4 regions of the Bacillus sp. NEAU-Y102 genome follow, and region 1 is predicted to be linked to each of the others. Evidence: predicted binding sites of a transcription regulator. Region 1 holds the regulator's gene; each other region holds the start of a gene.
What was found. The regulator Rex, encoded in region 1, represses fermentation and respiration genes when NADH is low (regulators of the CRP and FNR family bind a similar motif). The targets are predictions, from matches to a motif close to TTGTGAAATATTTCACAA.

Region 1 (8,058 bases):
ATTTCTTCTTCTAAGTTTACGATATTTTGTTCTAGCTCTTCAATTTTTCGAGTGCGTTGACGTTCTAATTGTTTACGCTCTTTTTCTTCGAGATAATTTAATTTTTCTTGAGCTACAGTTTTTTGAACAGGTGCCTGATTTTCTTGCTGTTCAAGTTGTTCAAATGCTGCCCGTTCAATCATTTCATTTTTCTTCTCCACATAGTAATCGTAATCACCTAAATATTCCTGTGCGCCTTCTGTTGATAACTCAACCACAGTCGTTGTTACACGGTTAATAAAGTAGCGGTCATGTGAGACAAATAGAAGAGTCCCTGGATAATCAATTAAAGCATTCTCTAAAATCTCTTTACTATTTAAATCAAGGTGGTTCGTAGGCTCATCCAGAATTAATAAATTTGACTTTTGCATCATAAGTTTCGCAAGAGCTAATCGAGCTTTTTGTCCACCACTAAGGGAAGATACTGGTTTCAGTACATCATCTCCTGTGAATAAAAAATTCCCGAGTATAGTACGGATTTCTTTTTCAGGTTGCAGTGGATATTCATCCCATAGTTCATTTAAAACCCGTTTAGAAGATGTTAAGTTTGCTTGTTCTTGATCATAATAGCCAACAGATACATTTGATCCGAAAGAAACATTACCATTTAATAGTGGTAACTTATTCACAATAGATTTTAATAATGTGGATTTCCCAATTCCGTTTGGACCAACTAAGGCAACACTATCTCCGCGAGTTAAGCGCATAGTTACGTGTTCAATTATAGGGTCCTCCTCATAGCCGATGGTTGCATCTTTTACTTGTAAAACATCATTTCCACTTTGCTTTTCAATATCGAAGTGGAATGATGCTGACTTAGAATCCCCTAATGGTCTCGTTAATAATTCCATTCTGTCCAGTTGTTTACGGCGACTTTGAGCACGTTTCGTTGTAGAAGCGCGAGCTATATTCTTTTGAACGAAGTCCTCAAGTTTTGCGATTTCATCTTGTTGTTTTTCGTAACGTTTCATTTCTTGATCATATAATGCTGATTTTAAGTCTAAATATTTACTGTAGTTACCAACAAATCGTCTGCTTTCTTTATTCGAAATTTCATATACTTGTGTAACGAGTTTGTCTAAGAAATAACGGTCATGGGAAACGATTAATATTGCGCCAGGATAACCTTGTAAATATTGCTCAAGCCATGTTAATGTTTCAATGTCTAAATGGTTTGTAGGCTCGTCCAAAATAAGTAAGTCTGGTTTTGTTAATAATAATTTCCCGAGAGCTAATCTTGTTTTTTGCCCGCCACTTAAAGTAGAGATCGTCGTCTGGTGTGTTTCAACTGGGAAGCCAAGGCCGCTTAAAATGGAGCGAATATCCGCTTCGTATTGATATCCACCTTGATCTTTATAATTGAGTTGCAATTGGTCATAATCAGCTAACAATCTTTCATATATAGCTTCGTTTGAAAAGTTTTCTTCTTTTCCCATTTCTTGCTCAAGCTTTCGAAGTTTTGTCTCCATTTGCTGTAAGTGGGTAAAGACGGTTAGCATTTCATCCCAAATTGTTAAAGACGTTTCTAGGCCAGTATTTTGAGCTAAATACCCGATTGAGACATCTTTCGGTTTTATAATTTCGCCACCATCATGTGATAACTCACCAGCGATAATTTTTAATAATGTAGATTTTCCAGCTCCATTCCTTCCAACTAATGCGATACGATCTTTTGTTTGTACTTCCAATTTTATGTTTGCAAGAATTGTTTCTGCACCGTATAATTTCGAAAGTCCATTTACTTGTAATAAAATCAATGTTCTCACCTCAAATAATTTCTTAACTTTGCCATGTTTATATTTCTCAATCATACTAAAAATAGTGTATAGTTTAAAATAAAGAGAGAATACTTCTTCTCTTTATTATACAAGGAATTTAATGAGTGCTAAACTTCTGTATTTGATTAAAGTATATGAATAAAGATAGGAAGAGAGGAGAGGTCATATGGATCAGCAAAAGATTCCACAAGCCACTGCTAAAAGATTGCCTCTATACTATCGATTTATCCAAAACTTATCTCTTTCTGGTAAGCAGCGTGTTTCATCGGCCGAATTGAGTGAAGCGGTAAAAGTAGATTCCGCAACAATACGAAGAGATTTTTCGTATTTTGGAGCATTAGGGAAAAAGGGATATGGATATAACGTAAATTATTTATTATCATTTTTCCGCGAAACACTTGATCAAGATGATATAACGCGTGTAGCACTTATTGGAGTAGGTAATTTAGGGACCGCTTTCTTACATTATAATTTCACGAAAAACAATAATACAAAAATTGAAATGGCATTTGATGTTAGTGAAGAGAAAGTTGGAACAGAAATCGGGGGCATTCCTGTATATCATTTAGATGAATTAGAAGAGAGATTATCAAATGATATACAAGTGGCAATATTAACAGTACCGGCTACAGTAGCACAAGCTGTAGCAGATAGATTAGCTGAAACGAGCGTGCACGGTATTTTGAATTTCACACCAGCACGATTAAACGTATCAGAGAATATTAGAATTCATCATATTGATTTAGCTGTAGAGTTACAAACATTAGTTTACTTTTTGAAAAACTATCCACAATAAAACGCAGAGGAAGCGACCTCTGCGTTTTATTATTGTTTCTTCTTTGTGAATTTAACTAATATAAGGCGAAGTGCCAAATTAAAATCAATTGTTGCCATAACTGCAAATAGTATTGTCCACACATTCCAGATTGTATCTGTCACGTTCGTAATGGCGAAGCGTGTAAAGATACATCCAAGAAGGAAGTATAATGCGGCCATGAACAATGGTGAGTTTCTCATACAAAAAATCCTCCGATAAATCCTTGCATTTTTTCAGCTTCTTTAATCATTTCTTGAATTTGCTCATTGCTCATAAAAATTTGCCCAATAGCGACTAATGTATTCATCGCAACATGAGCTGCAATAGGAACGATAATGCGCTTCGTCTTCACATATAAGAAGGCGAATACGAGCCCCATAGCAGTGTATACCAATAAGTGAGTAAAATCAAAATGAATTGCTGCGAATACAAGTGAACTAATGATAGCTGCAATAAAGAAGTTGAACTTCTTATAAAGTGCACCGAATAGAATTTTTCTAAATACGATTTCTTCTAAGATAGGTCCGATTATAGATACAACAATAAGGAACCAAGGAGTAGTTCGTGCAATTTCCATCAGTTTCATTGTATTTTCTGAACCTTGTTTAATTCCTAGTAGCTGCATCTCGATCATACCGGCAACTATTTGTGAAAAGAAAGCTAAGAATAATCCGATGAAAATCCACCCAATTGTAGCTGGAACAGAAGAGCGCGTTGCATCTAAATGTCTGTCGCGAATATCTGTTCTAAGTAACCAAAGTACGATACATAATGCAACAAAGAAGCTAATAATTGCCCAGTGTCCCATTATGATTTGTCCTTTTTCCTCAATGGTAAATCCTCTATTATCATAGAGTCCTGTTTTTAGGAGAAGTGGTAATCCAACAGCGCCAGATAATTGCATTAAAATGTATGTAACGATAATCCACCAGTATTGTTTCTTCAAATGGTTTAACCATCCTTTCTAACTCTAGTGTATGAGATGAGGTAGGATAACATGTAAATATGTTATCTACGATATAAACTTTCATTCGAATTATGATTTTTTTGTAAATACGTATTTTAAATTAAAGTAGGAGACAGGAAAAAGTTGTACGTTTAGCGAAAACAACTTAGGGTGTCTTTCATATTGTAACATACGAGTAGGGGAAACAACGATTCATATAGTAAAGGCAGTATTCTATATAGAAAGTTTATATAGTAATTTGCGAAAAAATTATGATTTTTTTACTTGCAAAAGAAATTGAGATTATTTATTATTATAAGTGTGTTAGCACTCGGGTGACTTGAGTGCTAATAAATAAAATTTACATAACAAAATGAGGAGGTTATTGTTCATGCTAAAGCCATTAGGTGATCGCGTTGTAATTGAGCTTGTTCAAGCAGAAGAAAAAACAGCAAGTGGTATTGTATTACCAGATACTGCAAAAGAAAAACCACAAGAGGGTAAAGTTGTTGCAGTAGGTACTGGTCGAGTGCTTGAAAATGGTGAGCGTGTTGCTTTAGAGGTAGCAGCAGGTGATCTTATCATCTTCTCAAAATATGCAGGTACTGAAGTGAAATATGAAGGTACAGACTACTTGATTTTACGTGAAAGTGACATTTTAGCAGTTATCGGTTAATTATATAAATCTTAAAAAAATCCAAGGGGGTCAATTATTATGGCAAAAGATATTAAATTTAGTGAAGAAGCACGTCGTTCGATGCTTCGCGGTGTCGACACTCTTGCAAACGCAGTAAAAGTAACGCTTGGACCAAAAGGTCGTAACGTTGTACTTGAGAAAAAATTCGGTTCACCACTTATTACAAATGATGGTGTAACAATCGCAAAAGAAATCGAATTAGAAGATGCATTCGAAAACATGGGTGCGAAATTAGTAGCAGAAGTTGCTAGCAAAACAAATGATGTAGCTGGTGACGGAACAACAACTGCAACTGTATTAGCGCAAGCTATGATTCGTGAAGGTCTTAAAAACGTAACAGCTGGTGCTAACCCAATGGGTCTTCGTAAAGGTATCGAAAAAGCTGTTACTGCTGCAATTGAAGAATTAAAAACGATTTCTAAACCAATCGAAGGCAAATCTTCTATCGCACAAGTAGCTGCTATTTCTGCAGCTGACGAAGAAGTAGGTCAATTAATCGCTGAAGCAATGGAGCGCGTTGGTAACGATGGCGTTATTACTTTAGAAGAGTCTAAAGGATTCACAACAGAATTAGACGTAGTAGAAGGTATGCAATTTGATCGTGGATATGCATCTCCTTACATGATTACTGATTCTGACAAAATGGAAGCAGTTCTTGATAACCCATACATCTTAATTACTGACAAAAAGATTTCTAACATCCAAGAAATCTTACCAGTATTAGAGCAAGTGGTACAACAAGGTAAACCACTTCTTATCATTGCTGAAGATGTAGAAGGCGAAGCTTTAGCTACATTAGTAGTGAACAAACTTCGTGGTACATTCAACGTAGTAGCTGTTAAAGCTCCTGGATTTGGTGACCGTCGTAAAGCAATGCTAGAAGATATCGCAATCTTAACTGGTGGCGAAGTAATCACTGAAGAATTAGGTCGTGACTTAAAATCTGCTACAGTTGAATCTTTAGGACGCGCTGGTAAAGTTGTTGTTACAAAAGAAAACACAACTGTAGTTGAAGGTATTGGAAATACAGAGCAAATCGCAGCTCGTATCGGTCAAATCCGTGCGCAATTAGAAGAAACAACTTCTGAATTCGATCGTGAAAAATTACAAGAGCGTCTTGCTAAACTAGCAGGTGGCGTAGCGGTAATTAAAGTAGGTGCAGCAACTGAAACTGAGTTAAAAGAGCGCAAACTTCGCATTGAAGATGCACTTAACTCAACTCGTGCAGCAGTAGAAGAAGGTATCGTTGCAGGTGGTGGTACTTCACTTATGAACGTATACACGAAAGTAGCTTCTATCGTAGCTGAAGGCGACGAAGCAACAGGTATCAACATCGTACTTCGCGCACTAGAAGAGCCAGTTCGTCAAATCGCAATCAACGCTGGTCTAGAAGGATCTGTAGTTGTAGAGCGTCTAAAAGGCGAAAAAGTAGGCGTTGGTTTCAACGCAGCTACTGGCGAATGGGTTAACATGCTTGAGTCTGGTATCGTAGATCCAGCTAAAGTAACTCGTTCTGCACTTCAAAACGCAGCATCTGTTGCAGCTATGTTCTTAACAACTGAAGCTGTAGTAGCTGACAAGCCAGAACCAAATGCACCAGCAATGCCTGACATGGGCGGCATGGGCATGGGCGGTATGGGCGGAATGATGTAATTCCGTTTGCCCTAAAAAACATCCATTTCTATATAGAAATGGATGTTTTTTTATGTTTTTTAGAAAAGGAAATGAATTTCTGTAGAATTTTGTCGCTTTCTCTCTTGACCATATAGATACTTCATTGTTAGAATCTAGGAAGATAATATAAAACGATCCTTCATATATCCTCAATGATATGGTTTGAGAGTCTCTACCGGGTTACCGTAAACAACCTGACTATGAAGGCAGTGTGTCTTATATTTATAAAGAGCGGAGACTATCTTTCTTTATAAAGCCAGACCCCTGCCTTTTCTTTGTTATGAGACTAGAGGCGGAGGACTGGCTTTTTTTATTATATTAGTAATGCTTTTCGCCAAATTGGTGAAAATATTTATATACGAGAACTAACGTTGGGGTGATTATTTTGAAGAAGCAACACGATACAATTATCGTTTTAGATTTTGGAAGTCAATACAATCAGTTAATAGCACGTCGAATTCGTGAGTTCGGTGTATACAGTGAACTTCATCCACATACAATTACTGCAGAAGAAATTAAAGCAATGAATCCAAAAGGGATTATTTTCTCTGGTGGACCAAATAGCGTATACGGTGAAGGTGCATTACATTGTGATGAAAAAATCTTCGAACTAGGATTACCGATTTTCGGTATCTGTTACGGTATGCAGCTTATGACACAACACTTCGGTGGTAAAGTAGAGCGTGCCAACCACCGTGAGTACGGAAAAGCTGTTCTTAAAGTAGAGAACGAATCAAAATTATATGCGAACCTTCCAGAAGAGCAAGTTGTATGGATGAGCCATGGCGACTTAGTAACTGGTTTACCTGAAGGATTTGTAGTAGACGCAACAAGTGAGTCTTGTCCAATTGCTGGTATGAGCAATGAAGAGAAAAACTTATACGGTGTACAATTCCACCCAGAAGTACGTCACTCTGAGCACGGTAACGATTTAATTAAAAACTTCGTATTCGGTGTATGTGGTTGTTCTGAAGGATGGAACATGGAGAACTTTATCGAAGTAGAACTAGAGAAAATTCGTGAAACTGTTGGAGACAAAAAAGTACTATGCGCACTTAGCGGCGGTGTAGACTCTTCTGTTGTAGCAGTATTAATTCATAAAGCAATCGGCGATCAATTAACATGTATTTTCGTTGACCATGGTTTACTTCGTAAAGGTGAAGCGGAAGGCGTTATGAAAACATTCAGCGAAGGCTTCCACATGAACGTTATTAAAGTGGATGCACAAGAACGTTTCATGAACAAGTTAAAAGGTGTAGAAGATCCAGAACAAAAACGTAAAATCATTGGTAATGAATTCATTTACGTATTTGATGATGAAGCTTCTAAATTACAAGGTATGGACTTCTTAGCACAAGGTACACTTTACACAGACATCGTTGAAAGTGGTACAGCAACTGCACAAACAATTAAATCTCACCATAACGTTGGTGGACTTCCAGAAGACATGCAGTTCAAATTAATTGAGCCTTTAAATACGTTATTTAAAGATGAAGTACGTGTATTAGGATCTGAACTAGGAATTCCTGATGAAATCGTATGGCGTCAACCATTCCCAGGTCCTGGTCTTGGTATTCGTGTATTAGGTGAAATCACAGAAGAGAAATTAGAAATCGTTCGTGAATCTGATGCGATTTTACGTGAAGAAATTATTAAAGCAGGATTAGACCGCGAAATCTGGCAATACTTCACTGCGCTTCCTGGCATGCGTAGCGTAGGTGTTATGGGTGACGAGCGTACTTACGATTACACAGTAGGTATCCGCGCGGTAACATCTATCGACGGTATGACAGCTGACTGGGCACGTATCCCTTGGGACGTATTAGAGAAAATCTCTGTTCGTATCGTAAACGAAGTAAAACACGTTAACCGTATCGTGTATGATGTAACGAGTAAGCCACCAGCAACTATTGAGTGGGAATAGTATTGTAATAAAAAAGATCCATCTATCATTCATGAATAGATGGATCTTTTTGTTTTTACCATTAATACGAACGAAAGTATAAAAGTTTATAAAAATGTTCGTTTTTAAATTGACAAAAGTGCCTATGCGAGTTAATATGAGTATGTAATTCAAACGAAAAGTGAATATTATGCCGTCGTATAA
Region 2 (8,058 bases), on a different contig from region 1:
AGTTCATTTCGCTTTCACAGCGCTTTATAAAGTAATACTGCCTGTAATTAATCCATAAATCGCAAAGAATGCTAAAGCACCAATTGCTACGGATGATGCTAATTCCACTCGAGTAAATATTTGCTTCGAACTCTTTTGCTTTTGAACATTGTAAAAAATAAAAATACCTGGCGCATATAAAGTCATTGTTAATAATAAATACTCTAAACCAGCTGCATAAACTAACCACACACCATAAATACTTGCTATCAAACCAATTATTATATTTTTATTTCGATCTACTTCTTCAGATTTTAAGCTATGCTTCAGTTGATAAAATGCTGAAAAAGCATATGGAATTAAAATGGCTGAAGATGCTAAAGAGAATGCAAAGTTATACGCCTGATCAGAAACGACGAATGTTAACAAGAATATTTGAATTAAACCATTTGTTATCCATAATGAATTTACTGGAGCCTTATTTTTATTTTCTTTTGCGAACCATTTTGGAAATACTCCATCTTTAGCCGCTAAATATGGAATTTCAGAAGCGAGCAAAGTCCAACCTAACCAAGCACCTAATACAGAGATGACCAAACCTAAATTTATAAAGATAGCACCCCATTTTCCAACAACACTTTCAAATAAATAAGCCATAGCTGGATTTTTCAAACCAGCAATATCTGCTTGCTGCATAAGTCCAAGAGACAATAATGTGATTAAAATGTAAATGATGAGTGTACCAATTAAGCCAATAACCGTTGCTTTCCCTACATCACTTCTATTTTTTGCTCGACTGGATAAAACAACCGCCCCTTCTACCCCAATAAATACCCATAGAGTTACAAGCATTGTACTTTTAACTTGGCTGCCAACTGCTCCCCATGAAAAAGAACCAGTTTGCCCCCAAAATCCATCTAAGAATGTATCAATATGAAACGCGAAGATTCCTATGACAATAAATACAAATACAGGTACTAATTTTGCGATTGTAGTTACTAAATTCACAAGTGCTGCTGATTGAACTCCACGTAAAATTAACATGTGAACACACCACAATAATACGCTTGCACCAATAATGGATTCTACATTTTGACCGCCTTCAAAGATCGGGAAGAAATATCCTAATGAAGAAAATAATAATGTACCGTAAGCTACATTCCCAAGCCAAGCAGATAGCCAGTATCCCCACGCACTATTAAATCCCATAAAATTACCAAATCCTGCTTTTGCATAGCTAAAAATACCACCATCTAAATCTGGCCGTTTTACAGTTAGATTTTGAAAAGATAATCCAAGTGCAATCATCCCAATTCCTGTTATAACCCAACCAATAATAATGGCCCCCGCACCAGCACCTTTTGCCATATCACTCGCTAAATTAAATGCTCCACCGCCAATCATAGACCCAACTACAAGAGCCGTTAGTGTAAACAACCCTAATTTCTTATCTTCACCCATTCCACTCACCTCTCTTTAATTGCAATAACAATACAAAAGCAACAGTGAATGATAGTGTCTAAAGGAGGAGAAAGAAGAAAGGAAGACTCCCTTTCTTCTTTACTCCATGTTTCCTAAAGTAGCTGCCATAACCGCTTTAATTGTATGCATTCTATTTTCAGCTTGATCAAATACTTTTGAATGTTTACTGCGGAATACTTCGTCAGTTACCTCCATTTCTTTCAACCCATATTTCTCGTAAACTTCTTCGCCATACATCGTTTCAACATCATGAAATGCAGGTAAACAATGTAAGAAAATCACGTTTTCATTCCCTGTTTCTTTAATCATTTTCATATTTACTTGATAAGGTCTCAATAACTCGACACGTTCAGCAAATTTTTCTTCTTCCCCCATAGACACCCATACATCTGTATAAATTACATCTGCATTCGCAACAGCTTCTTCCACATTACTTGTTATCATTACCTGTTCATTATATTTTTTTGCTAAATCAATTACTTCTTGTGCAGGCCATAAAGATTCTGGTGTGCAAATACGTACATCCATTCCAACGATTGCTCCACCAACTAGTAAGCTATTAGCAACATTATTTCGTCCATCTCCAACGTAAACGAGCTTCACATTTTTCAACTTCCCTACATGTTCTCTAATTGTTAATAAATCTGCTAGTGTTTGTGTTGGATGCCACATGTCTGTTAATCCATTCCAAACTGGCACACCAGAATTTTGTGCTAAAGATTCTACAGTCTCATGATTAAATCCACGAAACTCAATTCCGTCAAACATACGCCCTAACACTTTTGCTGTATCCTCTACGGATTCTTTTTTCCCAAGCTGAATATCACCTTTCCCTAAATATTCAGGATTCGCCCCTAAGTCTGTACATGCTACTGTAAATGCACAGCGCGTACGAGTGGAGGTTTTTTCAAATAAGAGCGCTACATTCTTATCTTCTAAATAATGATGCGGGATACCATTTTTCTTTTTCTCTTTTAATTCTGCTGCCAAATCTAGAAAATATAACAATTCTTCTTGTGTAAAATCTTTTTCTGCTAGAAAGCTTCTTCCTTTTAAATTTGGTCTAGTCATTAACATACTTCATCCCTACTTTCTCCGTTATTTATACTAAATATCTTTACGAACAATTGGCATACTCATGCAACGTGGACCCCCACGACCACGAGATAATTCCGAACTTAGCACTTCAATTACTTCTATACCGTGCTCCCGTAATAACGTATTGGATACATAGTTGCGATCATATGTAACAACTACACCTGGTGCGATTGCTAATGTGTTCGAGCCATCATTCCATTGTTCACGAGCAGAAGCAATTACATCTCCTCCTCCACATGGAATAAGAACTAATTCACTTAAGCCTAATACCTCTTTTAATGCTTCCATTAAAGAAGTACGATGTGTAATTTTAAGAGTTTCCTCATCTGATCCTTTTTCTAAAATATAAATATTCATATTCCCTTTTGGCCCTTGAATGGCTGGATGAATTGTAAACTTGTCATAATCAACCATTGTAAATACTGTATCTAAATGCATAAATGCCCGGCATTTTGGAATTTCTATTGCTAACACTTTCTTAATTTTATTTTGTCGGCTAAAGAGATTTTTAGCTAAACGTTCAATTGCTTTAGCTGAAGTACGAGCAGACACTCCAATCGCAATTGTTTCTTCATTTAAAATTAGCTCGTCGCCACCTTCAATTGGAAATTTATAATCACGATCTAACCAGATTGGTACATTATGTTTTGCAAATCTTGGGTGATATTTAATGATGTACTCCATGAATAATGATTCACGTCTACGCGCTGGTTCTCTCATCTTATTTATCGTTAAGCCATCGCCCACGCTAGCTGCTGGATCACGAGTAAAATATAAATTAGGCATTGGATCTAAGTAAAACGGATAATGATCTTCCATTAATTCATATAAATGTGTCTTCTTACTTGTTTCAATTTCGTTTTTCCGTACACCGCCCATAATTTTTTGAATTAATTCTTCATTTGAAAAGGAAAGTAAATATTCTTTTAAAGTTTGATGTGCAACATTTACGTCAGCCTGTCCTTCTTTTAAAATACGATCAACAAATTCTTCTCGAAGTTTTTTATCTACTAACGCCTCAGCGGCTAGTTTTTCTAAATAAAGAACTTCAACACCCCGATTGCGTAACGTTTGTGCAAAATAATCATGCTCTTTTTGAATAATTGGTAAGTATGGAATATCATCAAATAATAATTGCTGCAAATAATCTGGCGTCAAGTTTTCCACTTCTTTACCCGGTCGTTTTAATAAAACCGTTTGTAATTCCCCAATTTCTGAAGTAACATGTATCGGATGTTTCATTTGTTGTACCTCCTTTTAAATATGTTTGATGTCTTACAAGTACATAATAAATGCTCTGCACTTTCATCTTTGTGAAAGCATCCACATTATCATTGTGAAATATTAAACAAGTTATTTTTTTAAAATCATACGAATTTGTATTTTTATAACAAACTCTCTCGCTTTTTCAATAAAAAACACATATATTACGCATATATGTTGAATATTCAACTTCCGTATTTAAACAAAAATCCTGTTTTTAATTTTATTAAAAACAGGATTTTTACATCTAAATAATTAAATTTAATCTTTCTTCTATAATCTCCCTATCTGATTTCGACTGTGAAATTATAAGGCATGTATCATTTCCACATATACATCCTATTTTTTCTTTCCAATCTAACTCATCAAATAAAACACCAATAACATGTGCATTACCAGGTAATGTTTTAATAACCATTAATTGATCTACACAATCAATTTTCACAACAACTTCTCGTAATTTTTTCTTTAACTTTATATCAGTTTGTAAATGCTCTTCTGAGAAAACTTTATATATCATTAATCCTTCTTGAGAAGGTACCTTCGTTAAGTTTAACTCACGAATATCGCGAGAAACCGTAGCTTGTGTTACTAATACATCTTTTTTTGCTAACAATTCTACTAATCTTTCTTGCTTATCTATTTCATACTCCTTTACAAATTGTTTAATTAACCGTTGTCTTTTTTCTTTTTTCATAAAAGACACCCCTTTTAATATTATAGCTCGCTATAATTTTCATCCGAAAGGGAGAGAAAAGAATGTTGCGGAAACGTTCATAGTTTAACTGTAAATATTAAATCAAACTAAATAAAAAAGAGAAGAACAGCATTCTGTTCTTCCTTTTACATTGAAAATCGTTCAATTGTTTGTTTCAAATCAGTTGCTTGCTTCTCTAAATCTTTTAATAATTGATCGATTACTACCATATTTTTAGACTGTTGTAGCGTCACACGCGCCACTTCTTGCGAACCAGCTGACGTTTCTTCAGCAATTGCTGCTACAGCTTTTGTTTGTGCTCCTGTTTGATGAATGTGGCTCACTTGTTCATTCATATAACTACTAATTTGCTGAGTTGCATCGGCTACTTCCATAACACTTGATGACATTTCTTTTAAAATTAATTCCGTAGCTTCCCCACGTTTCGCCTCTTCTTTAGCTATTTTCACTTGTTCTGTCATTTTCATTGCAACTTGTTGTACTTCATCTTGCATATTCCGTAATAACTGAGATATGTTTCTTGCAGAATGATCACTTTCATCAGCAAGTTTACGTACTTCTTCCGCAACAACCGCAAAACCTCTTCCATGCTCTCCTGCGCGAGCTGCCTCAATAGAAGCATTTAGTGCTAATAAATTCGTTTGGCTAGCAATCGCACTCACAACAGACACAATATGTTCTACTTGTTTCATTCGTTCTTCTAACTTCTGTACATTTTGCATTGAATCTTCATTTTCTTTTGCCAATGTTTGAATACCTTGAATTAAAGACGTAAAGACACGAGTACTATGCCCTAAAGCTTGAACCATTTCTGAAGACAACGTATCAGACTGCTTCGCTTTTTCTTCTACTTCACTTGCAATAGACGTCGTTGTATCAACAGCAGAAACAATTGCTTGAATTGATGCTGCTGATTGCTCAGCGCCTGAAGAAATCTCTGCAAGAGTCTCAGATACACCTTGCGCTTGTCTCGTTGCTTCTCCTGTTTGTTTTCTAATCTGCTGTACTTGATTGTTTGTATAAGAAAATGTTGTATCAATATTTTTTACCATGCCCCTTAAGTTTCCTAACATCATATTAAATGCAACACTTAAAGATTTAATTTCATCATCTGTCTTCGGTAATGGAACATCTTCACGAATATCACCCTCAGCTGCTTTTCTTGCCGCTTCCTCTAACTTGCGAAGTGGTTTAATTAAAAATACGGCTGCTCCATATGCTAAAATTCCAGACCATACTACCCCTAATAACATAACGATAATATTATATACAGTTTGACTTACATAACTTTGAAAATAATCGTATATCACGTAAATAAAAAATATACTTGTTGAATATGTAATAAAAGCTAAAACTGTAGTGAATAGCATAAGTTGTGTACGTAATCCAAAAGAAAATGTTTTTCTTTCTTTTTCCATCTTCCCTTTCCCCCTTTTTATAAGCAATATAAATACTACCTATATATTATTATCCATATTTTCATTATAGAAGGATATAGAGATTTTAAAAATCATTATTTCTTTGAATATCAAATTGCACGAAAAAAATAAAGGATTCTGACAATTTATGACTAATAACAGAAATACGGGGCAACATTTGTAAAATATATTTTTAACTGGGGGTTTTGTATGATTCAAGTTCGAAATCTAGTAAAATCATTCGGTTCACTTGATGTGTTAAAAGGAATTGATTTAGAAGTAAAAGAAAAAGAAGTTGTTGTTTTAATTGGTGCCAGTGGTTCTGGTAAAAGTACATTACTTCGCTGTCTTAACTTTTTAGAAATGTACGATGAAGGCGAAATTCACTTACAAGGTGAGCGAATTGATCCAAAGCATTCAAATTTAAATAAAGTCCGTGAAAATGTCGGTATGGTTTTTCAGCACTTTAACCTCTTTCCTCATATGACCTCACTAGAAAACATCATAGAAGCACCTATTCATGTAAAAAAATTAGAGAAAGCAAATGCACAGGATATTGGAAATCAACTTCTCCAAAAAGTCGGCCTTCAAGATAAAGCGGATGTAACTCCTCATCTTCTTTCAGGTGGTCAAAAACAGCGCATTGCCATTGCACGAGCTCTTGCAATGAGCCCTAAGATTATGCTATTTGATGAGCCTACCTCAGCTTTAGACCCTGAACTTGTTGGAGAAGTATTGCAAGTTATGAAAGAACTTGCTGAAGAAGGGATGACAATGGTTATTGTTACTCATGAAATGAATTTCGCAAAAGATGTAGCTGATCGCGTCATCTTTATGGACGATGGAAAGATTGTAGAAGATGCTCCGCCAGCACAATTCTTTTCAGCTCCATCACATGAACGAGCAAAACAATTTTTACGTAACGTTTTATAATGTAACTTCTGTTTCAAACGAAAAGGAATACATTCATACGGTGCACAACTAATCATCCAAATAAAATATTTCAATAACATACTGAAAAACATCCGTATGATCAATATATAGGAGGGGTTTTATGAAAAGAAAACTATTAACCATTGTTGCGAGCATTACACTATGTACATCTTTCATACTAGGAGCTTGTAGCAAAGAAAGTTCTACTACTTCATCAAATGGTGAAAAAGAATTTCGCTATGCGATGAGTGGATTATACAAACCTTTTAACTATAAAGAAAATGACGGCAAACTTGTCGGTTTTGATGTAGAAATCGGTGAAGCTCTTGCTAAAAAGATGAACATGAAGGCTACGCCAGTTACAAACCCATGGGAAACGCTAATTCAAGGTCTTCAAGCGAAGAAATATGATGTAATACTGGGTAGTATGGCAATTACAGAGGAGCGCTTAAAAGCTGTTAGTTTCTCAAATCCGTACTATCGCTCTGGCGCCCAAATTTTTGTAGCTAAAAAGAATACCGCTATCTCTTCTCCAGAAGATTTAAAAGGTAAGAAAATTGGTGTTGTAAAAGCTAGTACCTTTAAAAATCTTGTTGCAAAATATACAGATCAAATCACAGAATATGACAGTGATATTACTGCTCTTATGGATTTAGAGCCTGGGCGTGTTGACGCAGTAATTACGGATCAAATGGTTGGTCTACGTATGATAAAAGAAGGAAAATCGAATATAAAAGAAGCCGGAAAACCATTAAATCTTGATGAAATGGGAATTGCTATTCGCAAAGATAATAAAGAAATGGTTGAGAAAGTAAATAAAGCGTTAGATGAAATCATTAAAGATGGTACGTATGATAAGATCAGTAAAAAATGGTTCGGACGTAATATTCTTGGTGAAGAGGAAAAAACGAAGTAAGTAAGTTAGCCATTCAAAAGATTCATAAACAGTGCCCCACTGATTAAGTGTTCATTTTATGTGGGGCATTTCATTCTCTACTAAAATCTATACAATATGAGGTGAAACGCATGTTTGAAATTTTTATCTCTTCCTATCCCACACTCTTAAAAGCTACTATTGTCACATTACAATTAACATTAACTTCCCTAGTACTCGGTTCATTAATTGGATTATTATTCGCTTTCTTTCGAATCTCTAACAATAAAGTT
Region 3 (8,058 bases), on a different contig from region 1:
CAAAGTTAAATACATCCGCATTTGCAATAATGCGGTGTTCTTTCGTTGATTTTGGAATAGTGATTACTCCATTTTGAAGATCCCAACGTAAAATAACTTGCGCTGTTGTTTTACCGTGTTTCTCAGCAATTTCTTGTAATTTTTCATTATCTAATAATTGACCTTGCATAAGTGGTGACCATGCTTCCATTTGAATATCTTGTTCTTTACAGAAAGCTTGTAATTCTTTTTGTGTTAAACGAGGGTGGTATTCTACTTGGTTAATCATTGGTTTAATTTCTGCATCTTTCATTACATCTTGTAAGTGATGAATTTGGAAATTACTTACCCCAATTGCACGTACGCGTTTTTCTTTATAAAGTGTTTCTAACGCTCTCCACGTATCTTTGTATTTCCCTTCTACAGGCCAATGAACAAGGTATAAATCTAAATAATCCAGCTCTAATTTTTTTAAGCTTTCTTCATATGCAGCAAGTGTCGTTTCATATCCTTGATCCGAATTCCACACTTTTGAAGTAATGAATAAATCTTCACGAGAAATGCCTGCTTCTTTTATACCTGCGCGAATTCCTTCACCTACAGCTTTTTCATTTCCGTAAATTGCAGCTGTATCAATGCTGCGGTATCCTGCTTTAATCGCCGATTTCACTGCTTCTACAAGTTCTGGTCCATCCTCTACTTTAAATACACCTAAACCGAACCAAGGCATTTCTACACCATTATTTAATACTGTTTTACTTTGTAAGTTTTTCATTTTATTTTCTCTCCTTTTATTTTACTTGATCTCTTTTTTCTAATGTCATACTCCACGCAGTTAAAACAACAGCACCTACTACCATAATTCCACCTACCCAAGCCGTATGAATTAATCCTAACGAGTTCGTTACAATACCGCCCAAGTAAGCACCAAGAGCAATTCCTGCGTTAAATGCTGCAATGTTAATCGCTGATGCTACATCAACAGCGCTAGGTACAAACCTCTCAGCCAAGATAACGACATACACTTGTAGCCCTGGGACATTCATAAACGCAAATAGTCCCATAAAAATAATTGTAATGAATCCAGCAACTTTAAATGGCGCTGTAAATGTTAAAACAAATAATACAATCGCTTGAATAAAGAACATGTAAAATAACGCTCGAATCGGATTATAATTTGATAATTTTCCGCCGACCATATTCCCAATCGCAATTGCAATTCCGTATACTAACAAAATAATTGTAACGGTACTTGCTTTAAATCCTGTTACTTCTTGTAATAACGGAGATAAATACGTAAATGTTACGAATGTTCCCCCGTATCCTAATGCAGTAATGATAAATACAAGTAATAGTCTTCCGTTCGTAATCAACTTAAATTGATCGTGAAATGATACAGACGTACCCTTTTTTAAGTTAGAAGGAATTAGCATACTGTTGGCGATTAAAGCAACGACTCCAATTGCCACAATAACCATAAACGATGCTCTCCAGCCAAATTGTTGACCGATAAATGTTCCAATTGGTACACCTGTAATAGTCGCAACAGTTAAACCAGTAAACATAAATGCTATTGCACTTGCACGTTTATTCTCAGGTACAAGCGCAGCCGCAATTGTAGATCCAATTGACATAAAAACCCCATGCGCAAACGCAGATACAACCCTCGCGATAAGTAGCACAGTAAAACTTGTTGCTACTGCCGCAATACCATTGCCAATAATGAAAATAATCATAATCCACATTAACAACGTCTTTCGCGACATACTAGCTGTTAATGACGTCAATACTGGAGCACCAAACGCTACTCCTAATGCATATAAAGAAACGGTTAAACCAGCTGTTGTAACCGAAACATTTAAATCTTTCGAAATAGATGGTAGTAAACCGACACTAATAAACTCGGTCGTACCAATCCCAAATGCACTAATTGCTAGTGCTAATAAAGCAAACATACTTCTTCGATTCGTCTGAACTTCTGAAGATGGTACTGTATATGAACTCAATTGAATTCCTCCTTATTACAAGAAATCCAATCATAATAGTGTGATAAAAAGGCCCTTTTATCTTCTAAAAAATATATTTTATACTTACAAATGCTATTATGAATGGTTTCATTCCTTTTTTGAAGAACGCACTTTAAAGTACGATAGGCACTAAAAAGTAACATAGTCACTTTTTGGTACCGTACTACTTACTTGCTTCTCACATGTGCTATTATGAAACATATTTAACATGATAAAAAGTACGTACTTTAAAGTGCTATAGGTACTAAAAAGTAACATTTGTATTATTAAGCTTACTTTACTCATAAAAGGAGGGTTTCATATGAAGAAATACAATATTCCTGTAGAGGCGACTTTAGAGGTTATCGGTGGAAAATGGAAGGTTGTTATCCTTTGTCATCTAACGAAAGGCACAAAAAGAACGAGTGAACTAAAACGTTTAATGCCTGGTATTACACAAAAAATGTTAACTCAGCAATTACGCGAATTAGAGGACGACGGGGTCATTCAAAGAAAAGTCTACAACCAAGTCCCGCCAAAAGTAGAATACTCCCTTACTGATTACGGTTGGTCTTTAGAATCAATTCTTGACTCTCTTTGTACTTGGGGCGAATGTCATCTTGAAAAAGAAGGTAATACATCGATGCTAATTGCAGAAGGTGAATAATAGGAAAAAGGAAAAAACGAACATGAATTTGTTCGTTTTTTCCTTTTTTTCTATATATATATGTACATTTCTAACTAAAACAAAATATTTTATACGCTTTCATACCTTGTCAGCACTAGGTTATACACTCAATATCAAATAATTAGGAATCATTTTTATGTTAACATAGGTGCATATAGTATATAATATAGGATATATATTATATACACTTTCCGGTAGCGGAGCTTTTCCATTATGCGGACAAGCCATGTATCGGACAGTTCATAAACAATAGGTAAGAAAATGTGGTTTTAGATCTATGTCAGCTTGTTTGCTGCCATATATTTAAAGGCATTTTATTGTGTTTTGTGAAACTTTGCATAAAGTTTCGTAAACGTTTACTATCTTACTTATAAAAAATAAGAGTATTGCTATCGTAAAGGAGAATTGGAGATGCCAGAAACTATGACTCAAACAAAGCCAGAACAAGAAACTGTACAAATTTCTGCTAGCCAAGGACAACTTGATGTACTTGATCAGTTGTTAAAACCTGAGGTACAAGAATCATTAACAACACTAGTAGAACAGCTTCCAAAATTAACTGAGCTTGTTAACATTTTAACTAAGTCTTATGACTTCGCTCAAACTGTTGCTACTGATGAAGTATTAAAAAGCGACACTGTTGGTGCAATTACAGAGCTTGTAGAACCTGTAAAAGATACAGTGAAAAGCATGGCTGCAACTGCAATCGAAGCGAAAGATCGTGCTGACGAAAGTACTGAAGTTATCGGCCTATTCGGTCTATTAAAATTACTAAAAGATCCACAAGCACAAAAAATGTTCCGCTTTGTGAACGCATATCTTCAAATTAGTGCAGAACGTAACAATAAATAATTTAACTTATAACAACAATTAGTAAAGACGGGGGATATCATACTATGTCAAAACAAATTGTCATCTTAGGCGCTGGTTATGGCGGTCTTCTTGCCGCTTTAAACGTACGTAAATATTACAGCAAATCAGAAGCACAAGTTACAGTGATTAACCAATACCCAACACACCAAATCATCACTGAACTACACCGCCTTGCAGCTGGTAACGTTGCTGAGCAAGCAATTGCAATGCCACTTACAAAGCTTTTCAAAGGCAAAGATATCGATCTTAAAATCGCAACAGTTGAGTCATTCTCTGTTGATAGCAAAGAAATCAAACTAGCTGGCGGCACTACTTTATCTTACGATGCACTTGTAGTTGCTTTAGGAAGTAAAACTGCTTACTTCGGTATTCCAGGACTAGAAGAAAACAGCATGGTATTAAAATCTGCTGCTGATGCAAACAAAATCTACAAACACGTTGAAGACCGTATTCGTGAATACGCGAAAACGAAAAACGAAGCTGATGCTACAATCGTAATCGGTGGTGGCGGATTAACTGGCGTTGAGCTAGTTGGTGAGCTTGCTGACATTATGCCTAAACTTGCAAAAAGCCACGGCGTAAATCCAAAAGAAGTTAAACTTCTTCTTGTTGAAGCAGGTCCAAAAATCCTTCCAGTATTACCAGACCACTTAATCGAACGTGCAACTACTAGCCTAGAAGCACGCGGTGTTACATTCTTAACAGGTCTTCCTGTAACAAACGTTGCTGGCAATGAGATCGACTTAAAAGACGGTCAAAAACTTGTTGCTAACACATTCGTTTGGACAGGTGGCGTACAAGGTAACCCATTAATCGGTGAATCAGGTCTTGAAGTTAACCGTGGTCGTGCAACAGTTGATGCATACCTACAATCTACTTCTCACAAAGACGTATTCGTTGCTGGAGACAGCGCTGTTGTCTTCTCTCCAGACGGTCGTCCATACCCACCAACTGCACAAATCGCTTGGCAAATGGGTGAGTTAATTGGATACAACTTATACGCAGCACTAGAAGGCAAAGCATTCGAAGAGTTCGCACCTGTAAACTCTGGAACACTTGCTAGTCTAGGACGTAAAGATGCGGTTGCTACAATTGGAGCAAGCAATACTCCACTTAAAGGCTTACCAGCATCATTAATGAAAGAAGCAAGTAACGTTCGTTACTTATCACACATTAAAGGTCTATTCAGCTTAGCTTACTAAGCTGAATATAAGCCCGAATCATGCCCTGCATGGTTCGGGCTATTTTTATCCCGCATTAACGGGCAGTAAAACCTCCACCTTAAAATCCAGTGAATGCAGGGATGAAGTCGGAAGATTAACTGCCCGTAAAAGCCCGATTGGTTCAACTAATAATCAGTGGGGAGGAACACCCCCCCACTGATTAAAGTTTCACTTTATCCGTAATTTTCTCTAACTTATATATTCGGCAGAAGAATAATATAATCCTTTTAATTATCTAAATTTACTGATTATTTTATGTCTAAATTGTGTATATGAAAGGGGTGGAAGTATTCTTCCTACTCCCACCCCTTTCACACAAACTATTCTCCTAATTTCACAAGGCTGTAGTTCTTCTTCCCTTTACGAATAATAATAAATCTTCCATCAAATGAATTTTCTACAGTAACATCCGTACCCACATCTGTTACTTTCTCACCATTCATAGAAATCGCACCATTATTAATGTCCTCGCGTGCTTGTCGTCTGGATGGTTCAATTCCTAAATCAACTAGCCACTCTACAATATTTTTTGTCTCTTTTGAAGAATGGAATGTTGGCATTTCTTTAAAACCTTGTTCAATTTCATCAGCTGTTAACGATTTAATATCTCCGCTAAATAACGCTGCTGTAATTTTCTCAGCTTGTAATAACGCCTCTTCTCCATGAACGAATTTCGTCATTTCTTCCGCTAGCACTTTTTGCGCTTCACGTTTATGAGGCTCGGCTTCTACCTTCGCTGCTAATTCATCAATACGCTCTTTCTTTAAGAACGTAAAGTATTTCAAGTATTTAATTACGTCACGGTCATCTGTATTTACCCAGAACTGGTAAAATTCAAACGGTGTCGTTTTTTCAGGATCAAGCCAAACTGCACCACCTGCTGATTTACCAAACTTCGTACCGTCCGATTTTAATAATAACGGAATCGTTAATCCGAATACTTTAGCCTCATGACCTTCTAACTTACGAATTAAATCTAAACCACTCGTAATATTTCCCCATTGGTCACTACCACCAATTTGAAGTTGAACATCCTCTTTCGTGTATAAATGGTGAAAATCCATCGCTTGCAAAATTTGATATGTGAATTCTGTGAAAGAAATACCTGTATCTAAGCGGCTTGCTACAATATCCTTCGCTAACATGCTATTGATGCTAAAGTTTTTCCCGTAATCACGTAAAAACTCAATAATATTTATTTCATGTGTCCAATCATAGTTATTTACCATCTTCACTTCGCTATTTCCACCAAAATCAAATAGCTTTTTCATTTGTGCTGTTAACGCATCTACATTATGCTGAACCACTTCTAACGTTTGAAGTTGACGCTCTGATTGTCGTCCACTCGGATCACCAATTGTTCCTGTTGCCCCGCCAATTAAAATAACAGGATGATGGCCAGCTAATTGGAATCTCTTCATCATCATAAACGGAATCAAATGTCCGATATGCATACTATCACCAGTTGGATCAACTCCGCAGTATAGTGAAATCTTTTTCTCTTCTACTAGCTTACGTAAGCCTTCTTCGTCAGTCTGCTGATTAACGGCGCCGCGCCATTCTAATTCATCAATAATATTCATCTTTTGTCATCCCCTTTATTTTTTAAAAACAAAAAAGCCCCTATGTCTACGATAGACATAGGGACGATTATTCACCGTGTTACCACCCAGTTTGCATAAATAGCATAGCTACTCATACCACTCTTAGCAATAATATCGATTGCTAGTCCGCTTAGCATTACCTAAGATACTCCAGAGTGTAATTCGCAAGTTTGTTTGTGCTAGGTTCCAGCAACCCCTAGCTCTCTCGTTAACAGTGACAAACTGCTACTGGGCTCTTTCAACGTATGTTATTTGTTAAATTATTAGCCATTATATTGAATTGAAAACAAATTGTCAACAATACCCAAATATTATTTTAAAATAATTCATATCTTCATACGTATTTCGTTATTCCTTATCTTCTCCAATAATCCTTACTTCTCGCTCTAACTTCACGCCAAATTTCTCTTCAACTGTCTTTTGTACGAAGTGAATTAAATCGATGTAATCTTGTGCTGTTCCGTTATCAACATTCACCATAAATCCAGCATGTTTTAAAGAAACTTCTACTCCACCAATTCGCTTACCTTGTAGTCCTGAGTCTTGAATCAACTTACCAGCAAAGTTATTTGGTGGGCGCTTAAATACGCTACCACAAGAAGGGTATTCTAGAGGCTGTTTTGACTCACGCTTAAACGTTAAATCATCCATTTTTGCTTTAATTTCTTCACGTACACCTTCTTCAAGTTCAAATCTCGCTTCAAGAATAATGTAATGGTTGTTCGCAAATACACTCTTACGATATCCAAATTCAAATGCTTCTTTCGTCAAAGTACGTAGCTCTCCATCACCTGTCATTACGACAGCTTCTGTTAATACAAACGAAATTTCACCGCCGTATGCACCAGCATTCATATATAATGCTCCGCCAACTGAACCTGGAATACCACAAGCAAACTCAAGACCCGTTAAATTATGATCTAATGCAATGCGTGATACATCAATAATTGCTGCGCCACACTGTGCTACAATCGTCGTTCCTGTTACAGTAACACCTGTAATATGAATTAAACTTACTGTAATCCCGCGAATTCCACCATCTTTAATAATGACATTCGATCCATTTCCTAAAAACGTAACTGGAATATTATATTCGTTCGCATATTTGATAACTTCTTGAATTTCATCATAATTTGTAGGCGCAACGAAAACATCTGCTTTTCCGCCAACTTTAATATGCGTATGATTCTTTAACATTTCATCTTGTTTAACATGTCCTTCAGGCAATACCGTACTTAAATATTTATAAACCTCTTGCATATTCATTTTACGATTCCTCTATTTCTATATTCATTTTATCCCGTTATACGGGCCCATAATATCCCCACGTACATGAAAGAACCTAAAGTGGTGGATACAGTGTACCCAAAATCAATTCGAGACACCTATAAACCTCTTAATTTATAAGAGGTGCCACTCATATTAAAATATATATTGCATAATAAAGCAACCCAAATGGACTACTAAACTTGACATGTCATCAGAAAGACAACAATTTGTAAAATATGTGACTTTTTCAAAACACTATCCCTCAGTATCTTACTATACCATACAAAAAGAAAGTGGTATTTTTTTGTACTTTTTACTTTATTTACATCAATGAAAAAAGAGCACATTCCACAGAATGTGCTCTTTCTATACTCATTAAATTATTTTTCGTTCTCTTCTTTTTCCTTATCAAACCA
Region 4 (8,058 bases), on a different contig from region 1:
TTGAAGTGAATGTTTTAAAAAATTTATCGCGGTACATGTACATAATCCATGAGGTTGTTATTAAAGAAATGATGATTTGTTTGTTTTTAATTGGTGCATTGAAAACAAGCCAACCCACTATATCAAATAATAAATGTAGCATGATTGAAAGAACTACAAATTGAAGTAACGTATTTAAAAATCTTTTCATAAAGTGTCCCCCTAAAATAATAGGTTTTATTAACAGTTTGATATAGTGGTATTATACAGTAAATGTTTCTTGTGGTAAAATTTACATAAGTTAGTGAAATAAAACAAATGAAAGTTAGTAAGGGGGAACATTCATGGAATTCTGGATGGTTATACCGATAGTAGCCTTTGGTTTCATTTATATCGCTGAAAAATTAACTACAATTGAAAAGAAAAATGATGCGCGTTTAAAGAGAATTGAAGATAGATTACAATTAATTACGAAAGAATTGGGAATTGTAGAAAGAGAACCTGAAATTAATAAAGAACTACGCCAGCTTGTAGAAGAAGGCAAAAAAATTACAGCAGTTAAGAGAGTAAGAGAAGCTTTTGGTTTTTCCTTACTAGAAGCGAAGCAATATGTTGATAAATTATAAAAAAGATCACCCATTTGGGTGATCTTTTTCACTGCACCATGCGTGTATTTACATAAGCCGCGATTATAACGTGTCCAATTATAATGATAGGAAATAAGATTTTGGCATTAGGAGTAGTGAAGACACTACCGATTGTCGCAATGACACCAGCAATTAAATTATAAAGACCTACTATTTTTGATAGTGTCACTTTATCAAGCACGCGGCGTTCGTTGAATCCTGATAAGAGGCAAGTGTATTGTTTTACTCCGATGAAATAAGCTAGTGCAAATGAAATGATTGCTACTATGAATAATGATGGTGAAGCGAAGAGAGTCATTGCAAACACCTCCGTTAATGGGCTATAAATAAATTATAGTCTGAATGTTATAATTTAACAAAATACAATTTTGATTTTAAATGTAATAGAAAAATGGAGTATTTGTAATGAGGGGAGATTAAGTATGAATATTGTGGAGTTTCAGATTGGGATGACAAATTAACGAAGGAACTAATAGAAATGGTAGAAAAGAAATTTCAGAAGCGCGTAACGGATTTCATTATTACACATGCGCACGCTGATCGAATTGGCGGAATAAAAACGTTGAAAGAAAGAGGTATTAAAGCGCATAGTACAGCATTAACTGCAGAATTAGCAAAGAAAAATGGATATGAAGAGCCGCTTGGAGATTTACAAACAATTACGAGTTTGAAGTTTGGCAATACAAAAGTAGAAACGTTCCATCCAGGGAAAGGACGTACAGAAGATAATATTGTTGTTTGGTTGCCACAATATAAAATTTTAGCTGGAGGCTGTTTAGTGAAATCTGCGGAAGCAAAAGATTTAGGAAATGTTGCAGATGCATACGTAAATGAATGGTCTACATCGATTGAGAATGTGCTGAAGCGATATGGAAATATAGATTCGGTAGTACCTGGTCATGGAGAAGTAGGAGACAGAGGATTACTTTTACATACATTGGATTTATTAAAATAAGAAATTGTAGAAATACAAAAGAGAGGAGAAATAATTTTCTCCTCTCTTTCTTCTAACTATATTTAAATGCTGAATCTGTCGATTACGCCAGCATGTATTACTGAGATTTTAATTCCAAGTATACAAATACTAGAACTGTCATAATTGCTATAACAACGTAAGTAGCATCAAGCATTATAAGTGTTTTTAAAGTTTCAGTCATTCTAATTCACCCCTGTTATAAAAATATAACATGATCTTTTTATTGATTAGATAAGAGATCATAAAGATAAAATGTATATGAAATTTCTTAAGTAGTTTCTATATAAATATATCATATAAATAATGTAAGTAATGTTAAGATAGTGTAAATGTATTGTAAATAAAAAGCTTTACAATAAAGGCTTTAATAAAAAATGATAGTTCCTTAAAATAAAAAATACGCTATTCTTTCTATTGAATGATAGAAAAGGATGGCGTTTTTGTATGTCTATTTTCATATGTGATGAATTGCAACTATTTGTATAAGGATTCAAAAAATTTTCGTTGTATATATTTCTCCAAATTAATTATTTAGCTATTTAAAAGTATCGAAAGATGTGTGCACACTAATGTACATTTTTTAGTGTCAATAAAAATATTATGTCAACAATATGAACTGTCACAAATCTTTATATATTATTGTGATTGATATCACATCACTTTTTTTCAATGGGTATTATGCTTAAGGTGTAATGAATGATTGGGAGAGGGTGGGATGATATGTTTTGTTATCAATGTGAACAAACGCCAACAGGCGGATGTAAAGTGATGGGTGTTTGTGGTAAAAATGAAACGATTGCGAGTTTACAAGATACGATTGTGTTTGGGCTAAAAGGAATTGCAGCTTATCGCACACATGCTGCTCAGCTAGGGTATACGGATGCATTTGTAGATGCTACAACACAAGAAGCTTTATATATGACATTAACAAATTCTAATTTTAACGAACAAGAGCATATTGATATGGCTATGAAAGTTGGGAAATCAGCTTTACGGGTGATGGAGTTATTGGATGAGGCACATACGAATCATTTTGGTGTGCCAGAACCTGTACAAATTACACAAAATCGTGTAGAAGGTAAAGCAATTGTAGTTACGGGCCATAATTTATTTGCATTAGAAGAACTATTAAAGCAAACAGAAGGAAAAGACATTAATATTTATACGCATTCTGAAATGCTACCAGCACACGGATACCCGCAGCTGAAAAAATATAAACATTTAAAAGGAAACATCGGTAAGGCATGGTATGATCAAAGACGCCTTTTTGAAAAATTTACTGGTGCCATATTAGCTACAACGAACTGTGTTATGCCAATTAAAGGCTCGTACTCTGATCGATTCTTTTCATATGACATTGCAGGTTTAGAAGGTGTACAAAAAATTGAAAATGATGATTTTACAACGTTAATTCAAAAAACGCTAGAACTTCCAGAAGTACATATGGAGTCGGATGAACAGTTAGTGACAGGGTTTCATCATAATACAGTATTATCATTAGCTCCAGAAATTATTGACGCAGTAAAAAAAGGGAAAATAAAGCGTTTCTTTGTTATCGCCGGTTGTGATGCACCGGGAAAAGGCGGAGAATATTATCGTGAATTAGCAACGTCACTTCCGCCAGAAACGGTTATTTTAACAACTTCTTGCGGGAAATTCCGCTTTAATGATGTGGATTACGGTGTTGTACCTGGTACGGAAATTCCGCGTTACATTGATTTAGGACAGTGCAATAATTCAATTTCTACAGTGAAAATAGCGGCTGCTTTAGCTGATGCTTTTCAATGTGAAGTGAATGAATTGCCAGTAAGTATTGTCCTATCATGGTTTGAACAAAAAGCGGTTGCCATTTTACTAGGGCTATTTAGTCTTGGGATTCAAGATATTCGCATCGGTCCAAAGGCTCCTGAATTTATTTCAGCTGGCGTGCTTGATGTATTACAAGAAACATTTGGTTTAAAACTAATTACAAATGCAGCAGAAGATATGGCTATGATGTTATCGTAACGGAAAAGATGTTTTCACTTAATTGTGGCTTTATAAATCATTTGTATGTGTGTGAGTAAACGTACATACATACAAATGATTATTAATAAAGAAAATTTGCTATATCTATAAATTTTATAATTTTATAAAGCTTTTAAAGTGTAACACCACATGCCCATCACCTTAAGATTTTAAGTATCCCCAAAACGAAATTTTTACATGAATATCTATAATTTCACCTCTTTTTCATTTGATTTGAAAATAAGCTTTCTATTTTTAAAAACCAACGATACCACCTCAAATTATATGAATAAAATCCATTCATTTATTAGGAAAATGGATTAAAAATAATAAGGTAGACTAAAAAGTAAAATATTATTTATGATAATCATTCTTTTATAAAATTCAAATAGGAAATAGCCCTACTCATTTTCAAAATGGAGGGGCTTTTTTTACTGTAAAATCAATATCTGCAGCTTATTTTTGTTGAAAAAATTCTCATTCTTATTTTGATAGTGATATGGGTACATATACATGCACATCAATCTTTTATTATGAAGTAGCCCTTGAATATATTGTTTTTTATTGACAGACATAAAAATGATTTATTTGCTGTATTGATAATTTATAGACGTTATAATAAAATGTTTATGTATATGTAAACTTAATTTATTTTTGTTTGGTTTCATTGGGAGGTTAGGCAGTGTTAATAACAATAAAATAATGGATATGTCACCTGCAAAAAGAATGAAACCAATACGGAGAAGATGATTTCGTTAAAAATTCGAAAAATAAGCGTTATTAGCTCTTGAAGAAAAATGACTAGAAAAATTACAAGCATATGGAAAATAGGGTTATACAAAAAGTCCTAAAGGGGGACGGAATTATGGAGAAAAGAAAGTATTCAGTAACACCACAAGATCGAATGAATTATGTATTAGGTCTTTATTCTGCAGATCAACAAATTAATGCAGTTCTTTATTTTCCTGTAGGTATATCCAAGGAAATACTTGAAGAATCAGTAAGGATAACGTTGCAATTGCAACCAGTTTTGAACAGCCGGTTTGTAGAAAATGATATTCCTTACTGGGAGGAACATTCATCTGACACTAACTCATCTATTTGCTTTTTTGCAGAAGGAAATAATCAAGAACTTGAAATAATGGCAATAGATTTTATTAAAGAACCTGGTGATCGTATACAGGGGCCTATGGTTCAAACGAAATTATTACGGGGCACTACAACAGATATGTTAGTTGTGAAATTATCTCATCTATGTTCAGATGGTGCAGGAGTCAAGGAATATATTAAATTGCTTGGAACAATATATACGCACCTTTCATTGGGACGGTCTAAGAAGCAAATTATAAAGGAATTTGATGAGGGAAATGAGAGTTGTCGAGATCAATCACATGTATTCAAATACGCTGGAATATCGGACATAAAAAGTGCGTATCGTCCTAACCAAGAACAACAGGCATCGTTATGGTCTTTTCCATCTCAACCTAACAAAAATAAATTTCCCCAAATGTCCGTACGGCGATTGAGCCATGAGCAAACTCTACGTTTAACCCAATGGACAAAAGCACAACAGGCTACCTTGAATGATGTAATCATGACTGCATACTTCCGAGCTTTATCACATTTCACTGTGTATGCAGAACCTCGCACTGCAGAAAAAATGATTGGCTTGACAATTGATTTACGTCGATATCTGCCTAATAATACAACTGGTGCTATTTGCAACTTATCCGGTATGGAAATGCCAGTGATTAAAATGGAAGACGATGAAACATTTAAGCAGACTCTTGTTCGAGTTAAACAATCAATGGATAAAATAAAGTCTCAAAATCCAGGTCTTTCTTCAGCAGCAGGAATGGAGCTACTGGCAGAAATGAAGCTATCTACAGTGAAGGAAATGTATAATCAGCAATATGAAGAGGCTGTACAGATGGGGATGGCGTTGCCATTACTGACAAATTTGGGAGTGATCGCTGAGGAACCTATTCAGTTTGGTCAAATTCAAGCTGAGGACGGGTATATGGCATCACCTATTATGTATGCACCATTCTTTTCAATGGGAGTAAGCTCTTATAATGGAAGACTTACATTTACGATTGGTTATCATGCGCCGGATACATCAAAAGAAAAGGTAGAAAAATTTTTAGATAGTGTTGTTAATCAACTATCAGAAATAAAATAAAAGAGAATATAGAGAACAAATTTCTAACAGAATTGTATTTTAGGGGCTCGTATCATGTACGGATAATCTCTGGGAATTTTCTCTGACCGCACTTGCCTTTATGCTTTATATGCAATGGGAATGGTAGTGAGAAACAATTTGTATCGTGAAAAAACATGATATATCGGTATGAAAACAATAAAGCAGAGCTGATTTAAATTACACTTTGAATCAGCTCTGTTTTACTAGTTTGATGGCCCTTACAACAAAAAAAGGAGACTGTATCCGGTTAGGGTAAAGCGGATTTTTAATTTTTTTGAAAATAAAGTTGACATCCACAACTACTTAGTCATACAATGTAGTTGTAATAAGTAATACTAAATAGTGTAGTTTTACTCAAAAGCTATTCAGTAAAAATTCGCCTTAGTACTCTGTAGTACTGAATATAAGTCAGACAGAATAGGGGGTAAAGGAGGATCAGGACATGGAAAATTTAACTGAAATGCTGAAAGGTTCACTGGAAGGGTGTGTACTGGAAATCATTAGTCGCCGTGAAACGTATGGCTATGAGATTACCCGCCACCTGAATGATCTTGGGTTTACCGAAGTTGTAGAAGGTACGGTGTATACTATCCTCGTACGATTAGAGAAGAAAAAGCTTGTGAATATTGAAAAGAAACCATCAGATATGGGGCCTCCTCGTAAGTTTTATTCATTAAATGAAGAAGGCCGCCAGGAGCTTGAATTGTTTTGGGAAAAATGGGATTTTGTATCGTCAAAAATTAACGTCTTGAAGTCAAAATAGGTTCATAAGATAAAATGTTCTGGCCGATACTTTGAGAATTTCTTGTTCGGCTTTATAAAAAAGGAGGAAAATAAGATGTTAGAAATGTTCAAAAAGTTAATTGGTGATAAAAAAGAGTACAAAATGATGATGGCACGAGTTGAGGCTCTGCCAGAGGACTACCAATTTGTATTTAAGAAAATTCAAAACTACATGTGGAATTTCTCAGCGGGTAACGGGATGGATATGTTACACATACAGTATGAATTAATCGATTTGTTCGAAGCGGGTGCAGCGGAAGGAAGACAAGTGCTTGACATTACTGGGGATGACGTGGCTTCCTTTGCTGACGAACTAGTGGCAAACGCTAAAACTTACGTCTCCAAGTATCGTGAAGATTTGAATGAAAGTATTATGAAGAAATTGAGAAAAAAATAAATGGAATAAGTAATAACGACTGATTAGCTGGTTACACATATGAATTGCATCATAGCTATTCAGTTATATTTTTAACTCGGTACTAAGTAATACAGAATATCAGTGATACTAAATAGGTAGAGGTAAATAAATTATCTTCGCAAAACATTTTATAGGGAGGGAAAAAGTATGAGTAATGCAGCGATTTCTGTAAAAAGCTTGAAAAAATCCTTTAAAGACAAGGGAGTTTTAAAAGGGGTAGATTTTGAGGTGCAGCGTGGAGAAATTTTCGCGCTGCTAGGCTCAAATGGAGCGGGAAAGACGACAACGGTCAATATCCTTTCGACGCTAATGAAGCAAGATGATGGCGAAGTGAGTATTTGCGGTTTTGACGTCCAGCGACAACCAGATTATGTTCGTCAAAGCATCAGTTTGACAGGACAGTTCGCAGCTTTAGACGGCATGCTTACTGGAAGGGAAAACTTGATAATGATCGCTAAGTTACGTGGTGTTTCCAATCCCGCACAAGTTGCTGATAATCTACTTGCAAGATTTAGCCTGACTGATGCGGCCAACCAGAGGGCAGATCAGTATTCAGGAGGGATGAAGCGCCGGATTGATATCGCAATGAGTTTGATTGGGGCGCCAGCAGTTATTTTTCTCGACGAACCAACGACCGGACTTGATCCAGAAGCGCGGATCGAAGTGTGGGATACAGTAAAGGAACTTGCCGGTAGCGGTACAACTATTTTGCTTACGACTCAGTACTTGGAGGAAGCAGAACAACTGGCAGACCGTATCGCTATTTTGCATGGCGGAAAAATTATTACGACAGGTACTCTTGCTGAACTGAAAGAGATGTTCCCACCGGCAAAAGTGGAGTATATCGAAAAGCAACCGACATTGGAAGAAATATTCCTTGCGATTATTGGCAAAAAGGAGGAGATGTAAATGAAAAGTAAAACAGGTGTATTACTAGGTCGTTTAATGCGTAACATTATGCGCAGTCCGGATACAATTATTACAGTAGCAATTACACCGATTATGATGATGCTATTATTTGTTTACGTATTTGGCGGGGCTATAA

Region 2: a site for Rex is predicted at 3,894-3,911, ahead of arcA (arginine deiminase). Genes of this name have one in related genera too.
Region 3: a site for Rex is predicted at 2,998-3,015, ahead of ACYFX0_RS24865 (DUF1641 domain-containing protein). Genes of this name have one in related genera too.
Region 4: a site for Rex is predicted at 2,242-2,259, ahead of hcp (hydroxylamine reductase). Genes of this name have one in related genera too.

The regions. Positions count from the first base shown of each region.
Region 1 covers NZ_JBTWFK010000024.1:5,875-13,932, reverse strand. The annotation lists gene ACYFX0_RS30545 (ABC-F family ATP-binding cassette domain-containing protein) at 1-1,796, opposite strand, end outside; gene ACYFX0_RS30540 (redox-sensing transcriptional repressor Rex) at 1,984-2,613, shown strand; gene ACYFX0_RS30535 (YdiK family protein) at 2,643-2,834, opposite strand; gene ACYFX0_RS30530 (CPBP family intramembrane glutamic endopeptidase) at 2,831-3,580, opposite strand; gene groES (co-chaperone GroES) at 3,972-4,256, shown strand; gene groL (chaperonin GroEL) at 4,296-5,930, shown strand; purine riboswitch at 6,071-6,172, shown strand; gene guaA (glutamine-hydrolyzing GMP synthase) at 6,337-7,875, shown strand; purine riboswitch at 8,031-8,058, shown strand, end outside.
Region 2 covers NZ_JBTWFK010000009.1:84,549-92,606, reverse strand. The annotation lists gene arcD (arginine-ornithine antiporter) at 25-1,440, opposite strand; gene argF (ornithine carbamoyltransferase) at 1,540-2,538, opposite strand; gene arcA (arginine deiminase) at 2,569-3,801, opposite strand; gene argR (arginine repressor) at 4,070-4,519, opposite strand; partial or broken gene ACYFX0_RS22145 (methyl-accepting chemotaxis protein) at 4,666-5,238, opposite strand; partial or broken gene ACYFX0_RS22140 (HAMP domain-containing protein) at 5,608-5,793, opposite strand; gene ACYFX0_RS22135 (amino acid ABC transporter ATP-binding protein) at 6,169-6,891, shown strand; gene ACYFX0_RS22130 (ABC transporter substrate-binding protein) at 7,013-7,807, shown strand; gene ACYFX0_RS22125 (amino acid ABC transporter permease) at 7,855-8,058, shown strand, end outside.
Region 3 covers NZ_JBTWFK010000012.1:11,314-19,371, reverse strand. The annotation lists gene ACYFX0_RS24880 (aldo/keto reductase) at 1-754, opposite strand, end outside; gene ACYFX0_RS24875 (MFS transporter) at 771-1,934, opposite strand; gene ACYFX0_RS24870 (winged helix-turn-helix transcriptional regulator) at 2,308-2,652, shown strand; gene ACYFX0_RS24865 (DUF1641 domain-containing protein) at 3,085-3,525, shown strand; gene ACYFX0_RS24860 (NAD(P)/FAD-dependent oxidoreductase) at 3,570-4,748, shown strand; gene tyrS (tyrosine--tRNA ligase) at 5,090-6,352, opposite strand; T-box leader at 6,409-6,624, opposite strand; gene murB (UDP-N-acetylmuramate dehydrogenase) at 6,722-7,639, opposite strand; gene ACYFX0_RS24845 (SET domain-containing protein) at 8,023-8,058, opposite strand, start outside.
Region 4 covers NZ_JBTWFK010000001.1:318,567-326,624, reverse strand. The annotation lists gene ACYFX0_RS01625 (hypothetical protein) at 1-190, opposite strand, end outside; gene ACYFX0_RS01620 (hypothetical protein) at 324-605, shown strand; gene ACYFX0_RS01615 (DUF3784 domain-containing protein) at 634-924, opposite strand; partial or broken gene bla (subclass B1 metallo-beta-lactamase) at 1,066-1,581, shown strand; gene hcp (hydroxylamine reductase) at 2,323-3,609, shown strand; gene ACYFX0_RS01600 (condensation domain-containing protein) at 4,475-5,791, shown strand; gene ACYFX0_RS01595 (PadR family transcriptional regulator) at 6,255-6,575, shown strand; gene ACYFX0_RS01590 (DUF1048 domain-containing protein) at 6,651-6,992, shown strand; gene ACYFX0_RS01585 (ABC transporter ATP-binding protein) at 7,161-7,922, shown strand; gene ACYFX0_RS01580 (ABC transporter permease) at 7,923-8,058, shown strand, end outside.